DNA from 2 places in the Caballeronia sp. KNU42 genome. Region 2 is predicted to be linked to the other one. Evidence: predicted binding sites of a transcription regulator. Region 2 holds the regulator's gene; the other holds the start of a gene.
The links. Region 2 encodes FliA, which starts transcription of late flagellar genes. Its sites were predicted from a motif close to CTAAAGTTTNNNNNNNNNNNGCCGNTA; they were not measured.
Positions count from the first base shown of each region.

Region 1: motA (flagellar motor stator protein MotA) is a predicted target of FliA. The motif match lies at 5,779-5,805, and genes of this name have one in related genera.

Region 1 covers NZ_CM132388.1:3,184,253-3,192,093, forward strand. Annotated here, with positions in the region: gene ACSOSP_RS14355 (BadF/BadG/BcrA/BcrD ATPase family protein) at 1-796, shown strand, start outside; gene ACSOSP_RS14360 (Cof-type HAD-IIB family hydrolase) at 836-1,672, shown strand; gene ACSOSP_RS14365 (hypothetical protein) at 1,837-2,121, opposite strand; gene aqpZ (aquaporin Z) at 2,469-3,188, opposite strand; gene ACSOSP_RS14375 (H-NS histone family protein) at 3,483-3,788, shown strand; gene ACSOSP_RS14380 (glycosyltransferase family 4 protein) at 4,009-5,079, opposite strand; gene motA (flagellar motor stator protein MotA) at 5,851-6,711, shown strand; gene motB (flagellar motor protein MotB) at 6,745-7,725, shown strand; gene ACSOSP_RS14395 (response regulator) at 7,809-7,841, shown strand, end outside.
Region 2 covers NZ_CM132388.1:2,863,462-2,871,302, forward strand. Annotated here, with positions in the region: gene ACSOSP_RS12880 (DUF2877 domain-containing protein) at 1-717, opposite strand, end outside; gene ACSOSP_RS12885 (cysteine hydrolase family protein) at 734-1,402, opposite strand; gene flhF (flagellar biosynthesis protein FlhF) at 1,954-3,687, shown strand; gene ACSOSP_RS12895 (nucleotide-binding protein) at 3,680-4,612, shown strand; gene ACSOSP_RS12900 (RNA polymerase sigma factor FliA) at 4,643-5,374, shown strand; gene ACSOSP_RS12905 (diguanylate cyclase) at 5,396-6,487, opposite strand; gene ACSOSP_RS12910 (Rieske 2Fe-2S domain-containing protein) at 6,828-7,841, shown strand, end outside.

The DNA.
Region 1 (7,841 bases), 320 kb from region 2:
GATGAGCGGGCCGTCGGGCCTGGCGCTCGGCGTCGAGCGTGCATGGGACTCTATCGAAGTGGCGTGCTTGCGGGCGTTCGAAGCAGCGGGACTGCCGTTCGAGTGGAGCGCATGTGCGCTTGGCTGTGGCTTGGCCGGCGTGAACCACGCGGGTTGGCTGGCGCAGTTCCATGCAGCCGCGCCGGATGGGTGCGCGCTTGCCGTCGAAAGCGACGCTTTCACCACGTTGCTCGGCGCGCATGGAGGAGAACCGGGTGTGATCGTGGCGTTGGGAACGGGCAGTATCGCCGCGTCGCTGGATGCGGGCGGTCAGTTCGCGATTGCAGGCGGTTATGGTTTTCCGAGCGGCGACGAGGCGAGCGGAGCGTGGCTGGGCTTGCGGGCGGCCGTGCATCTGCAGCAGGTGCTGGACGGCCGGGCGCCCGCCGACGACTGGTCCGCGGCGTTGCTTGCGTGTACGGACGCGACTGATCGGGACAGCCTCGTCGTCTGGCTATGTGCGGCGAACCAAACGGCTTATGCAACGCTGGCGCCAACGGTTTTCGAACACAGAAAACACCCGTTTGCGGCGCGCCTTCTTGAGGAAGCGGGACGCGAGATCGCAAAAATGGTGTCGGCGCTGGACCCGGATCGGTCCCTGCCGGTCGCGTTGTGTGGCGGGTTGGCTGTACCGCTGGCGCCATTCGTTCCGGACGAACTCCGCAGCCGCTTGCGTCCGCCGCTCGCGGACTCCGCTGCAGGCGCTCTGCAACTTGCCCGCCGCGCCGCAAGCCGGAAATCGGCCCATGAGGGCTAAAATGCCAGGTTCCTAACGGCTTAAAGGAAAGCGCTTCCCATGTATTCCATTATCGCAACCGATCTCGACGGCACCTTGCTCAATAGCGACCATCAGGTCGACCCGTTCACTGTCGAAACGGTCCGCGAGCTGGAGGCGCGCGGTGTGCGTTTCATCATCGCGACGGGCCGGCATTATCGCGATGTGGTCGGGATTCGGAAAGTGCTCGGCATTGACGCGTATTTGATCACATCGAATGGCGCCCGCATTCACGCGCCGGACAACGAGCGTATCTACGCTCGCGACATCGCTCCGGCGGCGGTGCGCCGTCTTGCCCAACCCGATCTGGCGGGAAGCGAGCGCGTGATCGTGAATCTCTTCGCCGACGACGCCTGGCTGATCGACCGTCATGCACCCGAACTGCTGGCGTTCCATCAGGATTCGGGCTTTGACTACGACGTGATGGACCTGCGTGAGCACAACGGCGAGAACATTGCGAAGGTGCTGTATATCGGTGAGCCGGACGATCTCAAGGTGACTGCGGCGAATCTCGAACGTGAATTCGGTGATTCTGTCTACGTCACTTATTCGATGCCGGATTGTCTCGAAGTGATGACGTCTGACGTCTCGAAGGGGCGGGCGTTGCAGTTCGTGTTGGACCGGTTGGATATTGACACTGCGCATTGTGTCGCTTTTGGCGACAACATGAACGACATCGATCTGCTCGAAACCGCGGGCCGGCCGTTCATGATGAACAACGCAAATCCTGCGCTGAAAAAGCGGCTGCCGAATGTCCCGCGGACCGGCAACAACTTCGAGGCCGGCGTTGCGCATCAATTGCGTGCGTTGTTCGGCATGACGGATGAGCTCGCCGCGCCGGCTCGAGCTGACGAATAAAGCACCGAAGGCTACAGGCGCCGGGAACAACCGAGACCGTCACTCAATGCGGGGTCGGCCGGCATTGCAGGGGTAGCCTGAACCCGTAACAAAAAAGGGAGCGCCTCGATCAGCCGCTCCCTTCGTCCGAACAACCCTTAACGAACTTCTTCACCTCGCGTTACTTACCCGCGACGATTCCAGCCGTCGTGACCGTGGTCACTGTGATCCCAACCGGTACGGTTCCAGCGTCCGCGATCCGGTCCGCCCCGGCGATCGTCCCGATGACCCCAGACGGGCGGCGGAGCCTGATAGTACGGCGCGGGCTGGACATAGACCGGTGCAGGTTGCACATACCCGGGCACGCCTAGCGACAGCCCAATAGAAAGATCCGTGTGAGCTTGCGCGGCGCCAACAGCGCCTATCGCGAGACCGGTGGCAACCAGCAGATGAGTGACGATGCGCTTCATGGTGTTCTCCTTTTAGGGCGACGCGTGTCGCATGACTCCAATCTACGCAATGGCTGTTTTACGAGTATCGACGAGTTGTTAGCAGATGAAAGTGCTGCGAAAGTTGAAAGTCAGGGTTTGTCCGCAGAGTAAATACCAGTAAAGCCTTGCCAGCCCTCGTCTGTCGGACAATTCCCCTGCCTCATATAGGTAAACCCACATTTAAAACCCTCGCAGGCCGTAAGCCGCCATTACATTTGTCGCGGATTATTCATATTGCAGCATCGTATCGACGCGATAAAAACGAATTGCGTAATAAAAAACGGGCGCTTAGCGCCCGTTTTTTATCTGTGTTCACCGCTTTTTATTTATGCTGCAGCAAGCGCCCGGTTCTTCGCACCCGTCAGCAACGGATAAACCACACCCGCGATGATGGCGCCAACGATAGGAGCCACCCAGAACAGCCACAGTTGTTCCAGCGCCGCGCCGCCCACGAACAGCGCAGGGCCCGTGGAACGCGCCGGGTTTACCGACGTATTCGTGACCGGAATCGAGATCAGGTGGATCAGCGTCAGGCACAGGCCAATGGCGATTGGCGCAAACCCGGCTGGTGCGCGGCTGTCGGTGGCGCCCAGGATCACGAAGAGGAAGAAGAACGTCATCACGACTTCACACACGAGCGCTGCGATCATTGTGTAATGACCCGGCGAGTGATCGCCGTAACCATTGGTGGCAAAGCCGCTGGCAACCAGGTCGAAGCCCGGCGCGCCACTGGCGATCACCGACAACACGTACGCGCCGATCACGCCGCCCACGACCTGGGCCGCAATGTACGGAACCAGGTCGCGGACCGGGAAGCGTCCTGCGACCGTCAAACCGACGCTCACCGCCGGGTTCAGGTGGCAACCCGAAATGTGGCCGATGGCGTAGGCCATGGTGAGAACAGTCAGGCCGAACGCCAGCGCTACGCCCGCGAAGCCGATACCAAGTTGAGGGTAACCCGCGGCCAGCACTGCGCTGCCGCAGCCGCCCAGCACGAGCCAGAACGTACCAAACATTTCTGCGCCGAGGCGCTGTCCTAATCGCATGATTCGTATTCCTAAAAATATATAAAAAACCGAAACAATTCCGACGCTTGTGACCATGGGTATTTGTACGGATCACTGCGGCGGGTAAGCAGTGTAATCCGAGTCTCGGGACTAGTTGTCAACAATTGTTAAATCGTCAGGAACTAACGGAACTCTTATTAGGAATGCCCTATAGTTTCAAGACTCTTCTCATTCGCATTAGGACTTTTTGCAATTGCGTGTTCAAACGTTGCATCTTTTAATCGATGCCGCTACGCTTCTCAATAATCGCGGGCTATTAGAAAGGATTGGGAAATGTCGCAATACACCGAGCTCAAGGCGCAGATCGCCAAGCTTCAGGAACAGGCGGAGGAGGCACGCCGCGCAGAACTGGAAGCAGTACTGGCGGATATCAGGCGCAAGATCGTCGAATATGGGCTCACGGCCCAGGATCTGGGACTGACAGTCGTCCGTCGAGGCCGGCCTCCCAAGAAGGAGCCGCTGCCGCCGATCTATCAGGACCCCAAGTCAGGCAGCACCTGGAGCGGCCGCGGCAAACCGCCGAAATGGATTGCAGGAAAGAATCGAGAGCGCTTCCTGATTAGTCAGGCGCATTCTTAAAAGTGCTTGGTGACTGCATCGAATAGTGCAGACAAAAGTAAAACAAAATCTCGTCATCAATGACAACAAAAAAAATCCGCCCGAAAGGGCGGATTTTTTTGCCTTGCAATAAAACGGTGGGTGAATGATGCGACCAACGTTCATCGTCGTTTCCAATCGAATCGCCGCCGTAATTTAGAACAATTCCAAGCGGCGCCCGGTCTCCAGGCAGCCGAATAACTTAGCCGATCGCCACCCGGCGCAATACCGGACGCCTGGCGGCTTGCAACAACGCGGTATAGCTTTCGACGTAGTTCAGCGCCATGGTCTTGGCACTAAAGCGACGTTCGAATTGCGCGCGAATTTCGGTACGCGAGAGCTCGTCCAGGCGTTGAAGCGCGCCGACCGCGCCTTGCACGTCTTCGCAAATGAAGCCCGTCACCCCGTGGTCGATCACTTCCGGCACCGAACCACGATTGAACGCGATCACCGGCGTACCGCACGCCATCGCCTCGATCATGACCAGACCGAACGGCTCCGACCAGTCGATAGGGAACAGCAACGCCTTGGCGCCCGACAGGAACTCGGGTTTTTGCTGCTCGTTGATCTCGCCGACGAATTCCACACTGGCTTTCGACTCAGCCAGGAGCGGCTCGATCACGGTCTTGAAGTATTCCTGGTCGACCTTGTCTACCTTGGCGGCAATCTTCAGCGGAAGACCACTTTGCGCCGCGATCTTGATGGCGAGATCGGCCCGCTTTTCCGGACAGATACGGCCGAGGAACGCGAGATATTCTGGCTTCTTGTGCGTTTGCGGCGTCAGCAACTTTTCCGGCAGCCCGTGATAGATCGTGTTGAGCCATCCAGCCTGCGGAAGCGGCACGCGCTGCGAATCCGAGATCGATACGACCGACGCATCAGGAAACGCGCTGAACACAGGTTGCAGCTCGGGCAAATCCAGCCGGCCATGAAGCGTGGTCAGAAACGGCGTGTCCATTTGCGAGAAAATCGAGAACGGCATGTAGTCGAGGTGAAAGTGCAGCACATCGAACTCATGAGCCCGGCGGCGGACATTCTCAAGCAGAAGCGCATGCGGTGCATTCCAGTCGCGGATGGACGGATCCAGGCGCAACGCGCGCGGCCAGGCGGCTTCCAGCTTCGCCTTGGTTTGCGAGTCGCCGCTTGCGAATAGCGTCACATCGTGGCCGAGATCAACCAGTGCGTCTGTCAGATACGACACGACGCGCTCAGTGCCGCCGTAAAACTTCGGGGGGACCGCTTCGTGCAACGGTGCAATTTGTGCGATACGCATAACGTGACTCTCCTGTTCGTGAGGGCTTCGACGCGCAGTCTTCGGAACAAAAACAACGAAAACCGGTAAAGCCTTGGCAGACGGGCCAGCGTCAATGCTGCCGCCCCCTGAAAGTAGGACCCGGATGAATCGGGTTATCCCTTACGACCCATTATCGGGATGACCCTGTGCATCAACGAGTCATTTTTCAAACGCTTAACCTTGTTACAGGCCGAAACACCGGCCGTTACGAGGCTTGGGCGAATTGCCGACGTCCTTACTTGGCAAGCGATTGCGCCTTCGTCATCAAATTGCGCAGTGCAAGATGCATTGCCCAGGACGCCAAATACAGCAATGCGTGTGCCACCGCGCAGGCATGGTGGTCATGGCTCTCTTGTGTTGGCTTCAGCGCTTGCCCGGGAAATTAAATGCTCGCCGCGTAAAGATTTACCTGGGTTCGCCGTTACTCAGGCAGTCAGCCCGGCCGGCTCGAAACATCGATTCGTCCGATCTCGAAGCGCAAAAGCTTGCTTACAACTTGGTACCGATTCGTAAGCTTCGAATCGGCATCTTTGCCCGGGTTTCTTGCTGACGCGAGCCCCCGCGGCGTAGCAAGGCGGCCGAACCGGCTCGCCAGCCGACTGCCTTGGAGGCGTGAATGCACCGCCACTCAAGACGCTGCACGGTGTCCGACCCGCTGTCCCCATCCGCGATTTCCCTTCAAAGTTTTCCCGCCACTTGCCGTAAACCACTTAACGGCGGTTTCGCCGATGCAACCAAGAGGGTTCGATTGTGCTGATTTTCATCGGAACACTAGTGACGCTGTTGTCCGTTTTCGGCGGTTATGCGCTGGAAGGCGGCCATCTCGGCGCATTGGTCCAGCCCGTTGAAATCCTGATGATCGCCGGCGCCGGCGTGGGAGCGTTCATCCTCGGCAACGGCATGAAGACGATCAAGTCCACGCTGCGCGTGATCCCGACGCTCTTCAAGGGCTCCAAGTACAACAAGGACGTGTACATGGAGCTGATGGCGCTGCTCTATGTGCTGCTCGCAAAAGCGCGCAAGGAAGGCACGCTGACGCTGGAGTCCGACATCGACGATCCTTCCAAAAGCCCGATCTTCGGCCAGTACCCGAAGATCCTGGCGGATCACCACATCGTCGAATTCCTTACTGATTATTTGCGCCTGATGGTCGGCGGCAACATGAACGCGTTCGAGATCGAAAGCCTCATGGACGAGGAGATCGAGACGCATCACGCGGAAGGCGAAGGCCCGGCGCAGGCGCTGCACAAGGTAGGCGACGCAATGCCGGCGTTCGGTATTGTCGCGGCCGTGATGGGCGTGGTTCACACCATGGCGTCGGCCGACCAGCCGCCGGCCATCCTTGGCGAAATGATCGCGCAGGCGCTGGTCGGGACGTTCCTCGGCATCCTGCTTTCCTATGGATTGATCGGCCCGCTCGCGAGCGTCGCGGAACAGCGCGTGGCGGAGTCGACGAAGATGTTCCAGTGCATCAAGGTGACGATCCTGGCGAGCCTGAACGGCTACGCGCCGGCTATCGCGGTGGAGTTCGGCCGCAAAGTGCTCTTCTCCACCGAGCGTCCGTCGTTCTCCGAACTGGAAGAACACGTGCGCCGCGTGAAGGCGAAGTAAGCACCTTCAGCGACCGAGCGCCCCGAGCCCGCCATGCCGACCAACAAAGATCGTCCGATTTTCATCAAGCGCATCGTATCGAGCAAGAAATCGCATCACGGTGGTGCCTGGAAGCTGGCGTACGCCGACTTCATGACGGCAATGATGGCGTTTTTCTTGCTGATGTGGCTGCTGAGCGCGGTCTCGCCGGTGCAGCGCCAGGGGATTGCCGAGTATTTCAACATGCCGCTGAAGAACGCGATCATGGGCGGGCAGGGTAGCGGCATGGACTCCAGCATCATCAATGGCGGCGGGCGCGATATTTCAAGCCCCGAGCCGGGCACGACCCGCATGAGCGACGGTACGCGGCACGTGCAGCGGCTCGACGAACAGACGTTGAGAGCGGCGCAAGGTGAACTCGAACGGCGCGACCTGGCTCGCCTGCACGACCTGCAGGTCAAGCTGATGGCCGCGATTGAAGCAAACCCGGTGTTGCGCCAGTTCAGGCAGCAGATCCGGATTGATTCGACGCAGCAGGGTCTGCGCATCGAGATTGTCGATACCCAGAAGCGCCCGATGTTCGCGCTCGCAAGCAATAACGTCGAGCCCTACATGCGCGACATCCTGCGCGAGATCGGCAAGGCGCTCAACGACGTACCGAACCGGATCGTGGTGCAGGGACACACCGACGCCACGCAATATGCGGGCGGTGAAAAGGGTTACAGCAACTGGGAGCTGTCGGCGGACCGCGCGAACGCTTCGCGGCGCGAGCTGATCTCGGGCGGCATGGACGAGTCGAAGGTATTGCGGGTGCTTGGACTTGCATCGACGCAGAACCTGAACAAGCAGGATGCTTTCGATCCCGAGAACCGGCGCATCAGCATCCTTGTGTTGAACCACAAGTCGGAAGAGTCCATGACGCGCGAGGACCAGCCGGCGACCACGATTACCAGCAACGCAGGCGGCCCGGGCGAGCTCAAGCCCAACTTCGGCTCGCTGGCGCCGGCATTACCGGCCAAGCCGGCTGCGCCGTGACGGTTGCACCAGGACACACGCTCACGAGAACACGAGAGCACCAGAGGCACGACAAGAACATCGGACAGAGGGCTGCAAACATCATGATCAAGAACATTCTGGCTGTCGACGACTCG
Region 2 (7,841 bases):
TGAATAATGTCCCTGCAACGCGAGCGCGAGATAATGCCGGCTGATACTGGTGGTCCGGTGAAGCTGACTCTTGATTGCCGGACGCAATAGTTTCAAATGGTTGGATATGACGCCGAGATGCTGCCATGGCCATAACGACGCCAGATAGCCCAGCAGGTAGTCATCGCCATCCGGCGTCAGGCCTGCGCCGTATCCAATCAGTTCCGAGACGCTGCTTTCCAACTCCGCCTTTGCGTCGCCGGGGTTCAGGCGCGGTATGCGCCCACCCGGCGGCCAGCCCGGCAGCAATTGCAGGTTGCTGCGGACCTCGCGCTCCATGCAGTACTCCAGCAACTGGCTCGCCAGTAACGGATAAGCCGTCAGCAGCGCGTTCGGCGAATGGCCGCCCTGCACCCGCTCCGTTCCGGGCCGCCAGCATGGCGCCCGGTCCAGGTTGGCGCGCCAGAGTGTCCCGCGCAACTCGTTGTTCTCGAGCGTGATGGGCTCCCGGGAATGCGCCTGATGGCGCCAATCCCAGCCAGGCGGCGTGGCAAGCCTGATCGCCGTGGGCAGGTTCTGGTAGCGTGGACTCAGCAAGGTCAGCAATTCGCCACTCGCCGACGACATGTTCATGGCGTGCTGAAAGCAGCTATGAACCCAGAACCGCTGCGTCTCGCGTGGCCCGTGCTCCGCCATATAACCCACCGAGCACACCGGGAACGTGAGGAGGCGCGCCATGGCTGTCCGGCTGTTGTCAGCCACGCAGGCCGTCGACAATGGCCGCGGCGTCGCCCACCCAGCCGAAGATTGCGCCCTGCGCCTTGATCATCTCCAGCGCCGACTTCTGGAATTCCGGGAAGTACGATCCGACGCAATCCGCCGGAATAATGCACTCGTAGCCGCGGTCATTGGCTTCGCGAACCGTGGTGGTCACGCAGACTTCAGTAGTCACGCCGCACACGATAAGCGTCTTGATGCCGTGGTTTTGCAGGATCAGCTGCAGGTCGGTTTGATAGAACGCACCCTTGCCGGGTTTATCGATGATGGGTTCGCCCACCGCCGGATACAGCTCGGGAATGATGTCGTGCCCTGCCTCGCCGCGGACCAGGATGCGGCCCATGGGGCCGTCGGTGCCAATGAACGTCTTGCCGCCGCGCGTCAGTTTCGCGGGCGGGCAATCGGCCAAGTCGGCGCGGTGACCCTCACGCGTATGGATGACCAGCAGCTTCGCGTCGCGCGCCGCCTTCAGCACCTTCCCGCACGGGACAATCGCGCTGCGCACCAGGGAGACGTCATTTCCCAATGCCTCGCCAAAGCCTCCCGGTTCAACAAAATCACGCTGCATGTCGATCATGACCAATGCTGTCGTGCGTGAATCAAACGGGAGCGGGAACGGTTGTGCGTGAAATAGTTTTTGAGCCATTTTTATATTCCTTGATTAATGTCAGGACGTGAAATGCCTGCTCTGCTATTGCAATTTATTTGAATTGTCCTTCGATTTATTATAGGTAGGTTCGGCTTGATGGACGATAGATATTTCATCGACTTAACCATTGTTCATCGATTTCCATGGTTGATTAAAGTCGTTTCAAAAACTTAATATAATTATTATCACGAACCAGCCGGCACTGTGTTGCGCGAGAATAAAGCGGCACGCGAAATAATCATCACGGCCCTGCGGCGGAATAACACAACGGGTAATGAAACGATTCTTGAAGTTTTTGATCCAGTCGCGGCCCACATCACCGCAATTGTCTGATGTTTGATCCGGCATGCACCTCTGCGATGCAGCCCGTGCGCCGCCCCCGCCATCGATCTCCCGAATTACCCCGCTTTCCCGGCTCTTATCAGCCGATGGCCCGCCAGCCACCCTTGCAATAATTCATTCACTGGAAAACGGTACGTCGCTCAAAACCAGGGGCTACCGGTCAACCGCAACAGATCAATGTGAGCGCGAGCTCATCGGGGGATAAATTGAACATCCGCAAATTCATCGGTGCCACGAGTCGTGAAGCGTTTCGGCTCGTCCGTGAAGCACTGGGCCCCGATGCGGTCGTGCTGTCGAATCGGGTAACCGAAGACGGCAGCGTCGAGATCGTCGCGGTCGCTGACGGCGATCTCGCGAAGATCTCCCCGAAAGCCGCCGCCCAGCATCGCGAGATGAAACTGCGGGAGTCGGCCGGGAATCAGTCACATTCGCAGTCACATTCGCAACCGCAATTGCAGTCCCACGCGCCGTCTCACCTGAATTCGAATTCAGGTTCGAACGCGTACGCAAGCGGCGATGTCTTTTCATCGGTATTCGGCGCCAATCCCGAACCGCTGGATGATATGGAGCCCGAAGCGCAAGTGGACGACACGTCGCGCACGATGGCCGAATCGAATCCCTGGCTGATCGAGCATGCGCGCCGGGTAGCTCAGTCAGCGGCTGAAAGTGCGCAGCAACGCACGCTGAGCGCGTCAGCCGCAATTGCGAAGGGCTTGGGCAGTCCCGTGACCGTCACGCCGCAGGACTCCGCGCAAGCCCACGGATGGACCCGCGAAGCAGCGCAAGCCGCCGCTCGCCGGGCGGAACAAAAAACCGCGCAACTGCACGCAGCAACCCAGCACCAAATCCAAACCCCGGCGGCCCAAACCGCCAGCTCGATGCAGGAAGGCGCGTTCGCGGGCCTGCCGGCGTCGGCCGCTGCAGCCGTGACCGAAGCCATCCGCACGCGCATGGAGCAAGTCGTGAACGACACCGTCATGAATGAACTTTCGTCGATGCGCGGCATGATGGAAGAGCACTTCGCCGGCTTGCTGTGGGGCGATCGCCAGCGCCGCAGCCCGAATCACGCCGCGCTGACCAAGCGCCTGTTCGCGGCCGGTTTCTCAGCGCAGCTGGTCCGTCTGCTGATCGACAACATGCCGGAGATCGAACAAGCCGAAGAGTCGATGCAATGGGTCCAGCAAGTGCTCGAGAACAACCTGCCCGTCATGGACAGCGAAGAATCGATGATGAACCGCGGCGGCGTTTTCGCGCTGATGGGCCCGACGGGCGTGGGCAAGACGACCACCACCGCCAAGCTCGCCGCGCGCTGCGTGATGCGCTTCGGCGCCAGCAAGGTCGCGCTGCTCACCACCGACAGCTACCGGATCGGCGCGCACGAACAACTGCGTATTTTCGGCAAGATCCTCGGGGTATCGGTGCATGCGGTGAAAGACGCAAGCGACCTGCAACTCGCGCTTTCGGAACTGCGTAACAAGCACATCGTGCTGATCGACACCATTGGCATGAGCCAGCGCGACCGTACTGTCTCCGATCACATCGCCATGTTGTGCGGCGCCGGCCATCCGGTGCAGCGCCTGCTGCTGCTGAACGCAACCAGCCACGGCGATACGTTGAACGAAGTCGTGCAGGCCTATCAGAGCAATCCGGACCAGGCGCCGCTCGCGGGCTGCATCCTGACCAAGCTCGACGAAGCCACGAACCTGGGTGGCGTACTCGACACCGTGATCCGCTACAAGCTGCCCGTGCATTACGTATCGACGGGTCAGAAGGTGCCGGAAAACCTGTACGTCGCGACCAAGCGTTTCCTGATTAAAAGCGCCTTCTGCATCCCGCGCGACGGCTCGCCGTTCGTGCCGCAAGACGATGATGTGCCGCCGCTCCTGTCCGCGCTCTCAGCGCGCGCTTCCACCGAACTGCATGAGGTTCACTTTGGATAAGTTCGTGTCCGATCAGGCTGAAGGCTTGCGCCGTCTGCTGACACGCAACGGCTCCCGGGTCGTGGCGGTGTGCGGCGCCCCGGCAGGTGGATTGGGGGGAACCGGCAATACCTCGACGGTCGTCAACCTCGCCTGCGCGCTCGCCGCGCAAGGTAAGGATGTGCTGGTAATCGATGAGCGCCATAACGCGTTGTCGGTGAGCCGGCTGGCGAAGGTGCCCGACAACGGCGCGCTGGGCGCCGTGTTGTCCGGCAAGCGTTTCTTGCAGGACGCCGTCACGCGCACGCCGTTCGGCTTTTCGGTGATCGCCGCGCCTCGCGACGAACGCATCAGCCAGGACGCCGCGCATTGCCGGGTGCTGCTCGACGGACCCGCCGATGTGGTCCTGATCGATACCCAGCTTGACCGTAGCGGCGCGTTGTCGAATCTGGCCGTGCAAGCGCACGACTTCGTGATCGTGACGCGCGTAGCGCCTGCCGCGATCACCGAGGCGTACGCCTGCATCAAGCGTCTGCATTACGCACACGCTATCGGGCGGTTCCGGGTCGTCGTGAATCACGTGAAGAACGGCGCCGATGCGCAAATCGCTTTCGATAACCTCGCGGGCGTCGCCGGCCGCTATCTCGCGGTGCAGCTCATGCCGGCGGGCTGCGTGGCTGAAGATCCGCGCGTGGCGCGGGCGCACGAGCTGTCGCGTTGCGCGGTGGAAGCATTCCCGGCGACGGCAGCGGCCCGGGATTACCGGCAGATTGCCGCTGAATTGCAGTACTGGCCGATGCCGCAAGCGTCGCAGTTTGAATGGCCCGTGCAGTCCTTGCGAGCGGAAACGCAGCAAGAGGTAGAGCGTTCGATCAACTCCGGCGCGGTACGTCGCGCCGAAACGCCATTGATGCAGCGCGCGATGAGCAGTCCCGCGTCCGTGTGATGCCGCAAGAGAAGGAACAAGGTGAATGCGATGTATAACGCCCAGGGAAAACTGTCACAGTCGGAAGTCCTGACCCGCTACGCGCCGCTGGTGCGCCGGCTCGGACTGCAGCTCGTGGCGAAAATGCCGGCCAGCGTCGATCTGGACGACCTGATCCAGGCCGGCATGATCGGCTTGCTCGATGCGGCCGGCCGCTATAAGGAAGATCAGGGCGCTCAGTTCGAGACCTACGCCAGCCAGCGGATTCGCGGCGCGATGCTCGACGAGTTGCGCGCCAACGACTGGCTGCCGCGCAGCATGCGCAAGACCTCGCGCGAAGTGGAGTCCGCTGTGCACAAGGTCGAGCAGCATCTCGGCCGGTCCGCGAGCGAACAGGAAGTGGCCGAGCACCTGAACATGCCGCTGATTGAATACCAGGCCATGCTGCAGGATCTGCATGGCAGCCAGTTGATCTATTACGAAGACTTCGACCGGTCTTCCGATGACGAGCCGTTTCTCGACCGTTATTGCGTCGATAAAGCCGACCCGCTGTCCGCGTTGCTCGACGGCAGCTTGCGCTCGGCGCTGGTTGACGCCATCGATAAATTGCCGGAACGCGAAAAGCTGCTGATGAGCTTGTATTACGAGAAGGGCTTGAACCTGCGCGAAATTGGCGCGGTGATGGAAGTCAGCGAATCGCGTGTGTGCCAGTTGCATAGCCAGGCTGTTGCACGGCTGCGGGCGAAGTTGCGGGAACAGGCTTGGTCGGGCGTGGAAGCTTGAGCCCCGGCAGATAAACGTAGTTCAGGTTTCGAAATCCGCGCTGTCGGCGAATACTGTCTGGCCCTTGCCTCGCGCCTTGGCGCGATACATTGCACGATCCGCTGCGCGCATCAGCGCGGCAATATCCGTGTAACCGGGGCTCAGGTCCGGCGAGATCAGGCACGCGCCAATACTCGCCGATACATTCATCACCCGGTCCTGCACCGACTTCATTTCCGCCAGCACCGCGTGTACGCCGTTCGCCACCGTCTGCACGGCGTGGTTGCCGGTCACGTGCCGCGCCAGTACGACGAATTCGTCGCCGCCGAGGCGCGCGACTGTGTCGGTGGTTCTTACTCTTCTTGCCAGCAGCGCCGCGAAAGTTTGCAGCACGACGTCGCCGACTTCGTGGCCGTAGGTATCGTTGACTTCCTTGAAGCCGTCGAGATCGATCAGCAGCAGCGCGGTCGCGCCTTCCTGTCCCGTCGATATCGCCATCACCGCCCGGCCGATGGTCTGTTCCAGCATGTAGCGGTTGCTCAAGCCCGTGAGGGGATCGGTACCGGCCTTCAACGCGAGGTCGCGGTTCGCGCTGCCCAGGCGGCCGATCAGCACCGCGAGATAGATCGATGCCCCAAGGACGCTTAGGCCAATCCCGAGCGCCGCGAGCTGATTGATCATCCACCAGGGCTGCAGGACGGACAACGCGACGATACCCAGTAGCGCCGTTCCACACGACAACGCCAGCGTGCGCTTGCCGTAACGCCCGGCCGCGCCGATCAGAAAAAGGAAAACGGCCCACAGCATGGGCAAGGTGAGCGCGCCTCCGGCGCCGAGAACCACGGTGAGCAGGACCTGATCGGCGACCGTTGTGCAAGCGAGGCGCAGATCCGACTGCCGCTGCATTTTGCTGATGATTAGCCGGGTCGCGACGCCATAGATCAGGCAGAGCGCGAGCGCATGGAAACTGGCGATGGCGGCGGGCGTCGGATCGAACCACGCCAGCACACCGTAGACTGCCGCTGCGAGGCCGCCCAGTATGACTCGCAGCGTCGCCTGCTCTTTTTCCGGATCGTGATGCGGCGACCACACGTAACCGCGCTGCCGGTGCAAGGGGTCCTTCGCCTGCCCCATTCTGAATCTCCCTGATGTGATGTCGAAGGTGATGCCGAAGTGCTGATCGATGCCGCGTTTTCTGCAGTTTTTCTGCCGTTTTTCTACAGTGCCTGCGTGTTGCAGAATTGCAATCGTACTGCGTCGTTGAAAAGTGACCGAAAAGCGCACGAATCGGCTAGATTCATGGCTGATTAATGCTGACTTGTTGCGATCGATTTCGAACGGAGCGGGATGCATTCAGCACGTTAGGGTGTTTTGGCGGCTTGCGGTTCTGTCCGGCTTCATTTCGAATCGATGTTTGTCGGGTTGGTTGATCGTTAGTTGATCGTTATTTACTAAGCAGGTTTTTCGACGTCCGATGCAACCCTCTGAATTTGCTTCTTCCGCTGGCAGCGTGAGTGCTGCCGATGACGCCCACTCCGTGCCCGATGCCGCGCTGCTCGGCGAATGGCTGCCTGTCTGTAATAGCGCCGATGTGCCCGCCGGGGAATTGCGTGGGTTTGTGGTGGCAGGGGAGCGGCTGGTGGTCTGGCGCGACGCATCGGTATCTGACGATCCGGCAGCGCAGCCCGATATTTCCACCGATGTCCACGTCTGGCGCGACCGTTGTCCGCATCGTGGAGCGCAGTTGTCGATGGGCTCGGTGACGGGCGGCTTGCTTGCGTGCCCGTATCACGGCTGGCGCTATGACGTCGATGGCCAATGCATCCACATTCCCGCCAATTCTTCGATACGCCCCGCGAAGCGCGCTTGCGCGCGGACGTATCGCGTGGAGGAGAAATACGGCGTGGTGTGGACGTGCCTCGGCGAGCCCTCGCGTCCGCTTGATTTCTTTCCGGAGTACGACACGCCCGGTGTGCGCCGGATCAATCTTGCGGCGCAGATAGTGCGTTCATCGGCGCCGCGCGTGGTCGAGAATTTCCTCGATATGGCGCACTTCCCGTTCGTGCATACCGGCATTCTCGGCGATGCATCGCACGCAGAAGTGCAGGATTACGAAGTGATTGAAACGGAGGGAGGGCTTGAAGCGCGGCAGTGCCGGTTCTGGCAACCCGCTGGGTTGCCGGGACAGGAGGGCGTGGATATTGACTATGTGTATCGAGTTAAACGGCCGCTGGTGGCGAGTTTGTCGAAAGCGGCGCAGCACGGTGCGGGCGCGTTGCATCTGTTGCTGGTGGCATCGCCGGTGAGTGAAACGGAGACGCGGGCGTGGATGGTGTCGGTGTTCGAGGATGAAGTTTCGTTGTCCGACCAGGAACTGCACGACTTCAATATGCAGATATTGATGCAGGACACTCCGATCGTGGAATCGCAATGGCCGAAGCGGCTGCCGCTCGATCCGCAGGCGGAGTTGCATCAGGTTTGTGATCGA